One region of the Salinispora sp. H7-4 genome, then DNA from elsewhere that is predicted to be linked to it. Evidence: riboswitches for the same ligand, from Rfam matches in the RefSeq annotation. Region 1 holds a riboswitch; the other holds the start of a gene.
What was found. Region 1 has a riboswitch for cobalamin ahead of cobN (cobaltochelatase subunit CobN). Riboswitches for the same ligand answer to the same signal wherever they lie in the genome.

Region 2: it holds a riboswitch for cobalamin, as region 1 does, so the genes downstream of both, H0524_RS06425 (prenyltransferase/squalene oxidase repeat-containing protein) here and cobN (cobaltochelatase subunit CobN) in region 1, are expected to answer to the same signal.

The regions. Positions count from the first base shown of each region.
Region 1 is NZ_JABZED010000004.1:56,001-60,895, reverse strand. Features, by position in the region: gene H0524_RS05465 (CdaR family transcriptional regulator) at 1-764, shown strand, start outside; gene H0524_RS05460 (hypothetical protein) at 906-1,250, shown strand; partial or broken gene H0524_RS05455 (IS110 family transposase) at 1,317-1,576, shown strand; gene H0524_RS05450 (HAD domain-containing protein) at 1,599-2,078, shown strand; cobalamin riboswitch at 2,197-2,327, shown strand; gene cobN (cobaltochelatase subunit CobN) at 2,708-4,895, shown strand, end outside.
Region 2 is NZ_JABZED010000006.1:17,779-22,673, reverse strand. Features, by position in the region: gene H0524_RS06435 (CbiQ family ECF transporter T component) at 1-258, opposite strand, end outside; gene H0524_RS06430 (hypothetical protein) at 296-1,183, opposite strand; gene H0524_RS06425 (prenyltransferase/squalene oxidase repeat-containing protein) at 1,180-2,625, opposite strand; cobalamin riboswitch at 2,760-2,898, opposite strand; gene H0524_RS06420 (hypothetical protein) at 2,987-3,478, opposite strand; cobalamin riboswitch at 3,576-3,723, opposite strand; gene H0524_RS06415 (SCO5389 family protein) at 3,891-4,283, shown strand.

The DNA.
Region 1 (4,895 bases):
TGATCACCGACCGGCGCCGGCTGATTGACGAGTTCCTGCACGATCTGCTCGCCGGTCGTCAGACCTCGTCCGGCGCCCTCGCCGACCGCACCGAGCAGCTCAACGTCCGCGTTCCCACCAGCTTCGGCCTCCTCCTCGCCGGTGGCGATCCGAAGAGCCCGGAGACCCACCCGGCCCGCGTCGCCACCCTCGTGGCGTCGCCGGCCGCCGGCGCGGACCACGGCCCGGTCGACCTGAGTACCGGTGCGCTGTTGAGCACGGTGCGGGCCGGCGCGGGTGTCCTGCTGCTCCCGGACGGGCACGAGCAGTCCGAGGTCGTGGCGGCCGTGGCCGCTGGCGGTTGGCGGGCCTGTCTGATCAGCGGCGCCTCCCCGGCGACCCTGCCCCAGGACTACCGGGCTGCGGTAGCCGCGCTCGAGCACGCACCCGTGGCGGCGTTCGCCCGCCGGACCGTGCTCGACCGCGGCGACGCGCTCACCGTCGCGGTACTGCACGGCACGCCTCCCGTTGACCGTGCCGCACTGCACGCCGCGGTTCTCGGGCCGGTGCTCACCCCCGCCAACGCCCACCTGCTCGAAGGGCTCGACGCGTACCTCACCCACGGGTCGGCGATCGAGGCCGCGACCGCGGTCGGACTGCACCCGCAGACCATGCGCCATCGGCTCCGCCGGCTCACCGAGCTCACCGGTCGCAGCCTGACCCACTCCTGGGACCGGCTCGTGCTCGCGGTGACGCACGCCTCACTCCCGCCCCCGGGACGGTGAGCCGGCCGACGCCTCCCTGCGGGCTTGGGCCCACCCGCCGGCAGCGCGTCCTCAGCGCGTCATCAGGGGGCGTACAGGCGGCGCTCAGCCAAGGGTGGTGCACTGGAGGCCGGCGGCACCGGAGATGCGAGGAGGAGCGGCATGGGCTGGTTCAGTCGGAAGCGGTCGCGTACCTGGGAGTCTGACGGGGTGCCGACGAAGCTCGACCGGGAGGGCACCCGCGCGGACCTGGTGGCGCTGGAGCAGTTCGTCGCCAGCCGGACCGGGGTCGAGTTCTACCTGGAGCCGGAGACGACGGCGACGGACACGACGGTGGTGGCGATCGCGCACGACGGCGAGTGGATCCGCCGCCGTACCGGGTCGCCGCGGGTTGCCGCGTCACTCGCCCGCCGGCTGGCCCTGCCGCTGTACGAGGCAGCCAAGATGGGCTATCCGGAGCGGATGCGCGCCTGGAACCGGGCCCACCCGGAGCGGCGCCTCCGGTAGCCGCCGTGACCGTTACCTTTTTGATCGTCCCCACCCGGGGGCCCTCGGTCACCCGGCCCGGTATGACGATCCGGCAGCAGCATCCGCGGCGAGCACCCACCGCGAGGCGGCAACAAAACCTCAAACGAGCGTTCTTCCTCGCCGCGTTCGCAGCCCTCACCGACCCCGTCAGCCGCGCCTACTACGACCGCAAACGCGCCGAAGGCAAACGCCACGACGCCGCCCTCATCTGCCTCGCCCGACGCCGCTGCAACGTCCTGTTCGCCATGCTCCGCGACAAGATTCCCTACCAGCCAAGACCAATCGTCGCGGTCACCCCCGGCTGACCACATCAGGCAAAATCCGCAGATGACCCGGCCCCTGCTCCTGCTCGACGTCGACGGTGTCCTCAATCCCTACGGAACTGTTCAACCACCGGCCGGCTACACCGAGCACCACCTGTTCCCCGACGAGGAACCCGTCCGTGTCAACTCCGCACATGGCGCCTGGATCACCGAAGCGAGCACCGTCCTGGACGTCGCCTGGGCCACGGCCTGGAACGACGAAGCCAACCAGCTCCTCGCACCGCTACTGCACATCACCTCCCTGCCCGTGATCACCATGCCAGCCGCACCGTTCCACCCCAGCGACAAAATCCCGCTCATCGCCGCCTACGCCCAGCAACGGCCCGCGGCATGGATCGACGACCTCCACACACCCCAAGCCCACACCTGGGCCGCGACCCGCACCAGCCCCACCCTGCTGATCACCCCCGACCCAACGATTGGCCTGACCCGTGACGCCATCGACCACATCATCGTCTGGGCCAAAGCCCTCGATGCGCGTTGACAAACCCATTAGGGACACCCCCGGGGCGGCGGCTCCGGGACTGGTCGACCGCTGCTCTGCCCTCGTTTCGTTGACCGGGACGTATTGGTGTGGCAGAGTTCGCGGCCGGACGGCAGTGAAGGAAGCCGGTGTGAATCCGGCGCGGTCCCGCCACTGTCACCGGGGAGTGATCCCCCTTGTGGAGCCACGACCGTGCGTCGCGCGGTTGGAAGGCCGGGGGTGAGCGTCGATCCGGGAGCCAGGATACTTCGGCCGTCGGTGCACCCCAGGGCGTGGATACCCGAGGAGGACCCGATGACGTGTAGCGTCCCATCCATCGACAGTTGTCGCATCAGTCTGGCCGGCGGCGGTATGCCCGCCACCGGTCCGCGGCCCGACCCCGCCGCGATTGGTCCCGCTGCCGCGATTGGTTTCGCCGCCGCGACGGGTCCCGCCGCCGAGAACGTCCCTGCTGCCGTGCGGGGGGGCCGCCGTTCTCGGCCCTGCTGCCCGCGGTTGATCGCCGCCTGACGCGCGCCCGGTCGGCCCGCCCGGTCGGGTGGCCCGAGACGGTGCCCGCGAAGCCGAATCACCTCCCGCTTCACTGATCGCCCGCGCCACAACGTGGGCGTCACTCTCCGGAGTTTGCTGTGCGCATTCTGCTGCTCTCCACCGCCGACACCGACCTGCTCGCCGCGCGGGCCAGCGGGGCCGACTATCGCCTGGCCAACCCGAACCGCGTGGCCGTCGACGGCGTCCCGGAACTGCTCGACGGCGTGGACCTGGCCGTCGTACGCCTGCTCGGCGGTCGGGCCGCATGGCCGGACGGACTGGCCGCGGTCCTCGCCGCGAACGTGCCGACGGTGGTGCTGGGCGGGGAGAGCGTCCCCGACGCCGAGCTGACCGCCGCCTCCACCGTGCCCGCCGGTGTCACCACCCAGGCCCTGTCCTACCTGGTCGAAGGGGGACCGGAGAACCTGGCGCAGCTGGCCCGGTTCCTCTCCGACACGGTGCTGCTCACCGGCGCGGGGTTCGCGCCCCCCGCACCGACCCCGGCGTACGGGATGCACGGTGCCCGGTCGACCAGCCCGGACCGGCCGACCGTCGGAATCGTCTTCTACCGGGCGCACGCGCTCGCCGGCAACACCGCCTTCGTGGACACGCTCGCCGACGCCGTGGAGGCCGCGGGAGGAAACGCGGCGCCGATCTTCTGCGGCTCGCTGCGCGGGCTGACCGCCGGCGCGGGCCCACTGGAACTCTTCGCCCGCTGCGACGCGCTGCTGGTCACCGTACTCGCCGCCGGGGGCACCGTGGCCACCGACGCGGCCGGCGGTGGCGACGAGGACGCCTGGGACGTGGGCGCGCTGGCCGCCCTCGACCTGCCGGTCATCCAGGCGCTCTGTCTCACCAGCACGCGGGAGCAGTGGGCCGACAGCGACGCCGGGTTGTCCCCGTTGGACGCGGCGATGCAGGTGGCGATCCCGGAGTTCGACGGGCGGATCGTCACCGTGCCGTTCTCGTTCAAACAGCTCGACGCGGACGGGCTGTCGGTCTACGCGCCGGACCCGGAGCGCGCCGCCCGGGTGGCCGGAATCGCCGTCCGGCACGCCCGGCTGTGGCACCTGCCGAACGCCGGCAAGCGGGTGGCGGTGGTGCTCAGCTCGTACCCGACGAAGCACTCCCGGGTCGGCAACGCCGTCGGCCTGGACACCCCGGCCAGCGCGGTGCGGCTGCTCGCCGCGCTCGCCGCCGCCGGCTACGACCTCGGCGCGGCGCCCCTACCGGACGACGGGGACGCCCTCATCCACGCCCTCATCGCCGCCGGCGGCCACGACGTCGAGTGGCTCACCCCCGAGCAGCTCGCCACCGCCAGCGCACGGGTACCGCAGGAGACGTACCGGCGGTGGTTCGACCAGGTGCCGGCGCAACTGCGCGCAGACATGGTCCGCCACTGGGGGGAGCCGCCGGGCGAGCTGTACACCGACGGCGGTGGCCTCGTCCTGGCCGGCCTGCGGTTCGGCAACGTGGTCCTGCTGATCCAGCCGCCCCGCGGCTTCGGGGAGAACCCGATCGCCATCTACCACGACCCGGACCTGCCCCCGAGTCACCACTACCTGGCCGCGTACCGGTGGCTGGCCGCCCCCGCCACGGCGGGCGGCTTCGGCGCGGACGCCGTGGTGCACCTGGGCAAGCACGGCACCCTGGAGTGGCTGCCGGGCAAGGGCCTCGGGCTGGCCGCCGACTGCGCTCCGGACGCGGTCCTCGGCGACCTGCCGCTGGTGTACCCGTTCATCGTCAACGACCCGGGGGAGGGGACGCAGGCCAAGCGCCGCGCGCACGCGGTCGTCGTCGACCACCTGGTGCCGCCGATGGCCCGCGCCGAGACGTACGGGGACCTGGCGAAGCTGGAGCAGCTACTCGACGAGTACGCCACCGTGCAGGCGCTCGACCCGGCGAAGGTGCCCGTCGTCCGGGGACAGATCTGGGAGCTGGTGCGCACCGCGGAGCTGCACCACGACCTGCACCAGTCGGAGATGCCGGCCGCCGACGACTTCGACGACTTCGTGTTGCACCTCGACGGCTACCTCTGCGAGGTCAAGGACGTGCAGATCCGCGACGGCCTGCACGTGCTGGCCGAAGCACCTGGCGGCGAGGCGCGGGTCAACCTGGTGCTCGCCGTGCTGCGCGCCCCACAGGTGTGGGGCGGGACCCGGGCCCTGCCCGGCCTGCGGCAGGCCCTCGCCGCCAGCTACGGCCTGGACGAGTCCGCGTTGCTCGCCGCGCCCGGAGCCCGGGTGCGGGTGCCGGCCGCGCTGACCGACGCGGCCGGTGGGCCGG
Region 2 (4,895 bases), on a different contig from region 1:
CACCACACCGAGCCAGACGTACATCCGGAACGCCAGCGCCCAGGGGGCGTGCCCGCGTCGCTGCACGACCACCAGCGCGGCGACCGCGACCAGCAGGGTGAGCCCCAGCGGGTTGGTGGTGTGGCTGGCCGCGGTGGCCAGCCCGAGCGCCCACAGCCACCAGGCGCCCGGGTGTAGCCCGCGGGGCAGGCGCCAGGCGGACCAGCGGGCCGACCACCGATCGGCGGCCGTGGAGCGGTCCACCGCGGCGTCAGTCATCCGGGGATCGGCGGTCGCGGGGCGGTCCACCGCGGCGTCAGTCATCCGGGTCGGCGACCCGCCGTCGTCGGGCGGCGACCAGGCCCCCGGCGGCGAGTGTGGCCAGCAGCAGCACCCCGACCAGCGTGCCCAGCGGCACGCCCCCGTCCTCGCGGGCGGCGACGGCGTCGGTCAGCACGGGCTCGTCGGCGGAGCCCGGCCGCGTGGCGGCGGCAGCGGTCTCCGGGGACGGGAAGCCCGCCGCGCTGGCCGACGGCGCGGCGGTGGCCGAGGTCGACGGGCCAACGGTGGTCGGCCCGCCGGTTGCCCCGGGCTGACCACCGTCGGCGGGTGGCGGCGCGCCAGCACCGCCCGCCGGCGGTGGTGCCACCGGTACGTCGCTCGCCGGTGGTGGTGCCGGCGGTGCCGGTGGCGAGGCGGGCGGCGGCGGTGCGGGGCGGCTCGGGGTGACCCCCGGGCGGGGCGCGTCGTCGGGGCGGTTGAGGGAGAACGACCAGCCCTCGAAGCTGCCTGCCGGGGGCGTACGGTTCAGCACCCCCTTGTCGCTGTAGGTCCAGTTGCCCCCGTTCGGGGCGTGCCAGTACGACCAGTAGGCGCTGGCCGGCGGCGTGTCGACGCACTTCTCCGCGCCCGCCGACGGTTTGCCCTCGATCCGGCAGATGAATCCCTCGCCCCAGCGCAGCGTGCCGGTGATCTGGAAGCCGGCGCTCTTCAGCGCGGCCAGCCCGGTGGCCTGGCTGCCCGGGGCGCAGCGGACCACGGTCCCGCCCCCGAGTTCGTTGAAGTCGACCACGACGGTGACGCCGGAGGCGTCCGGGCAGTAGCCGGCGGACCCGGCGGCCGCCGCCGGGCTACCCGGCCCGATCACCGAGCCGGCGGCGACCAGGGCGATGGCCGCGGAGCCACGGAGCGTCCTGCGGCTCAATTCGCCCGCCGACGGCCGAGGATGAGCAGCCCGACGCCGCCACCGAGCAGCAGCACCGCGAGCAGCACGTAGCTGGTGATCGCGGCGCCGGTGGTCGGCAGCCCACCCGGGCTGGAGGTGGTCGGCGTGGGAGTCACCGGAGCGCTGGCGGTCGGTGACGCGGCGGGGGGCTCCGACGGGGCGGTCCCGGTGGCGCTCGGTGTCGGGCTGGCGGTGGCTGTGCCGGTCGGCGTCGGCGATCCGCTGGCGGTCGGCGAGGCGGTGGGGGAGGCGGTGCCGGTCGGGGTGGGCTGCCCGGTCGGCGGCGGGTCGAGGCCGATCCGACCCAGCGGCACCTGGGCGAGCCCGAGCAGGGCCTGGGCGGTGGCGCGACGCCACTCGTCCCGGCTGCCGTCGCCGAGTCCGTTCTCGACGACGGCGGCGAGCCCCTCGGCGTTGTAGGCGATGGCACCCGCCTCCGCGGCAGCCGCCCCGCCGTTGGCCCCGGTTACCTGCAAAGCGGCCAGCGCCACCGCCGCCTCGGTGGCCTCCGGGTCGCGGCCGGCGGCGGCGAGAGCCTGCCCGGCCAGGCCGGTGCTGTTGGAGTTCTTCCCGGCGGTCGGTCCGGAGCCCGCGAACGACCCGTCGGTGTGCTGCTGGGACACCAGCCAGTCCGCCCCGGCGGCGGCCGCGTCGGCGGCGTCGGCGGCGCCGTCCTCGGCGGCGCTCAGCAGTGCCTGCACGGCCATCGCGGTCGAGTCGACGTCGAGGGCGGCGTCGGGTTGGTCGTCGCAGGACGGTGAGGGCCCGTCGGCGGTGTCCGGGTAGAGGCGGAAGCCGCCCGCCGCGCACTGCTGCCGGATGAGGAAGTCCACCACGTCCTGCGGTACGCCGCCGCTGCGGGTCAGGCCCAGCACGGCGAAGGACTGGTCGAAGGTGTTACTGGGGGCCAGGCCGGCCTGCGCTCGGGGCCGGTTGGAGAGCCGTCCCCGCTGGTGGTCGGTGTCCGCTCCGGCGATCAGCGACAGGGTCTCGGCCCGCAGGTCGTAACCGCCGAAGTCGGTGGGGTCGGCGTTGGCGGCGGAGGCGGCGTAGAGCAGTTTCGCGGTCGCCCCGCCGTCGGTGACGTCCTCGGTGCTCCAGTTGTCCCAGCTGTTGTAGGCGCGCACGTTCGCCGCGACCTGGGCGGTCGCTGCCTGCCGGGTCGACGGGTCGACCCCGGTGGCGGAGAGGGCGAGGAGACCGTCGATGGTCAGCCCCCAGTCCCCCGCCTCCGGGTTGAACGGGCTGGGCAGGACGCCGTCGGTGAACTCGTCGGCCAGCCAGGACGCAGCGGCGCGGGCCGCGGCGGCGTGGTCCGGGTCGGGTGCCGCCCCCACGGTTGGGGGAGCGGCGGCCACCGCGGCGAGGGTGGTTGCCGCGGCCACGCCGAGACCGGTGGCGAGGCGCCGGGACAGGGCCATGAGGGGTGCCTTTCGTAGCGGAGGGTGAGCTCCGGCAAGCACCCCGGGGAACGAAAACCCCGCTCCGCGTGCTGCGGTGAGCGGGGTGGACGGACCTCGGCCTTGACCGGACTTCACCCTGTAGACCTCGACAGTGGAAGCCGCTCGTCCCGGGCGGGGCATTCCGGCTCGCGAGAGGGTTCTCTCGCTCACGGCTGCGGGTCAGCGCCGGCATCGCACCGGCTTCCCCCCACACAGGACTTATGCAGTTGTGCCCGGTGCGCACCGGGCGCCCGTCACCGTATCGCCCGGGCGTGCGACGACGCCAGAGCCCGAGACGAGCACCCAGGTGCGCCCCTGGTCACACCGTCGGTGCGGTGGCTCAGGGGGCGGGGATGCTCGGCGGCTCGCTGGCGCCGTAGGACCAACCCTCGACGCTGCCCGGGGCCGGGTCGTAGTTGAGCACGCCCTTGTCGCTGTATTCCCAGTCACCGCCCCGGGGCGCGTGCCAGTACGACCAGTACCCGCTGGCCTGCGGGGTGTCGATGCAGGGCTCGACGTCCGGGGTGGGCAGTCCACCGAGTCGGCAGACGAAGGCCAGGCCCCAGCGGAGGGTGCCCTCGACGGCGAAGCCGGCGTCCTGGATGGCGGCCAGCCCGGTGTCCGGGTCGCCGGGGGCGCACGCGACCTCGACGTCGCCGCCGAACGCGGTGAAGTCGATCACCACGGTGACGCCCGAGGTGCCGTCGCAGGCGTCGGCGCGGGCGGCCTGGGGTGCGGGCTCGACAGCGGTCAGGGCGATCCCGGCGACGGCGGCGGCCAACAGGCCGGCGACGCGGGTGCGGAGGGTGGTTCGGAGGTGGGACACGACCATCAGGAGTGCCTTTCCGCCCTGCGGTCGTCAGAACCCAGCCGATCGCTGCTGGTCAGCGTCGGGTCGGGGCCTCCGACCCGTGGGCCACGACGGGTGGATAGCAGTGCGCGAGTGTGGCGGGTATTCGGGCTCGCCGTCGGGATGCACCTCGACGGCCTACCGTTGCGGGCCAGCGCCGGATTGTGACCGGACTTCCCCCGCACAGACGCGGTGGTTCAGTTGTCGCGACAGTCTGGGGCGGCGCGAGCAGCGCTGTCAAATGCCCCGGGACGGGCGCATGTCCTGAAGACCGCGCATCGGGTGAATCCGACCGAGCCACGCCATCCGGCGTCATTGACGCGGTGGACGTCGCGTGGTGTGCTCAGCACGCAACGGTAATGAAAACCACGATCATTATCAACTGAGGAGGATCATGTCTCTCACCGTGCCACCGGACCTGCTGCGCTCCGCCGAGTCGGGCCCCGTTGACGACGGCGCCTTCGTCTCCTGCGTCCGCGACTCCCTGCCGTACGCCTGGCAGACCGTCAGCCGGGTGGCGGCGGAGCTGGCGTCCTCCGACGCCGAGTTCGCCGACAACGTCGTCCCGCCGCCGACCGAGGAGGAGCGGGGTCAGCTCCTGCGTGCGCTGGCCAGTGACGCCATCCGGTCCAGCCTCGAGCGTCACTTCGGCGTCAAGCTGGCCTTCCAGAACTGTCACCGGGTCGCGGCGTTCCGGCACTCCGTAGTGGACTCGGAGACCTACCGCCGCTTCATCTCCGTCCGCGGTCAGCTACTCAACCAATCTCCCGAGCTGCGCAACTGTTGATCCGGCTACCGCCCGGCGACCGGCGGGTTGATCCACCCCCGTCGGCGTCGGGCACCCCCGATCTTCGCAGTAGCCTGACAGTGCGGCGCTCGTCCGCGGCGAGAGTAGTGACTGGTGCATGAAGTCGCCGATCGCGGTGAAGGCCGCACCCTCGCGCACCGTCGGCTTCGCCCGCACCTGGGGAGCGGCGGGCTTGGCCAGCAAGAGCGCACCCTCGGTGCGGCATCCACCCGTTCAACAAGGTGGGCATGGCCAGTCCGGACTTCAAGGGGTGGCTGGCCGTTCGCCCCTCCAAATTAGTAGCGGCGAGGAGTTGGCGTGCCGTAGAGACGCCCCGAAAAGTTACCCTTTAACCGTATTGATCGATGAGAGTCATAATGGTGTCACCGCCAGTGTTGCGCCAGTTGGACCATAGGTAGCAAAGATGCTAGTTGCATTAGCCTCGGCTGGGTGCTAGTTGCCGCCATAGGGAAGGCTGGCTCTGCTTCCGGAGTGCGTTCCAAACGGGGATGAATATCGCCACTTGAGATGTGGGCTGATCGTGTGAAACTATGTCGACACTAACTACGACGGGGGTCGAGTGGGTTAGAGTCGCCCCCGATTGGGGGAAGT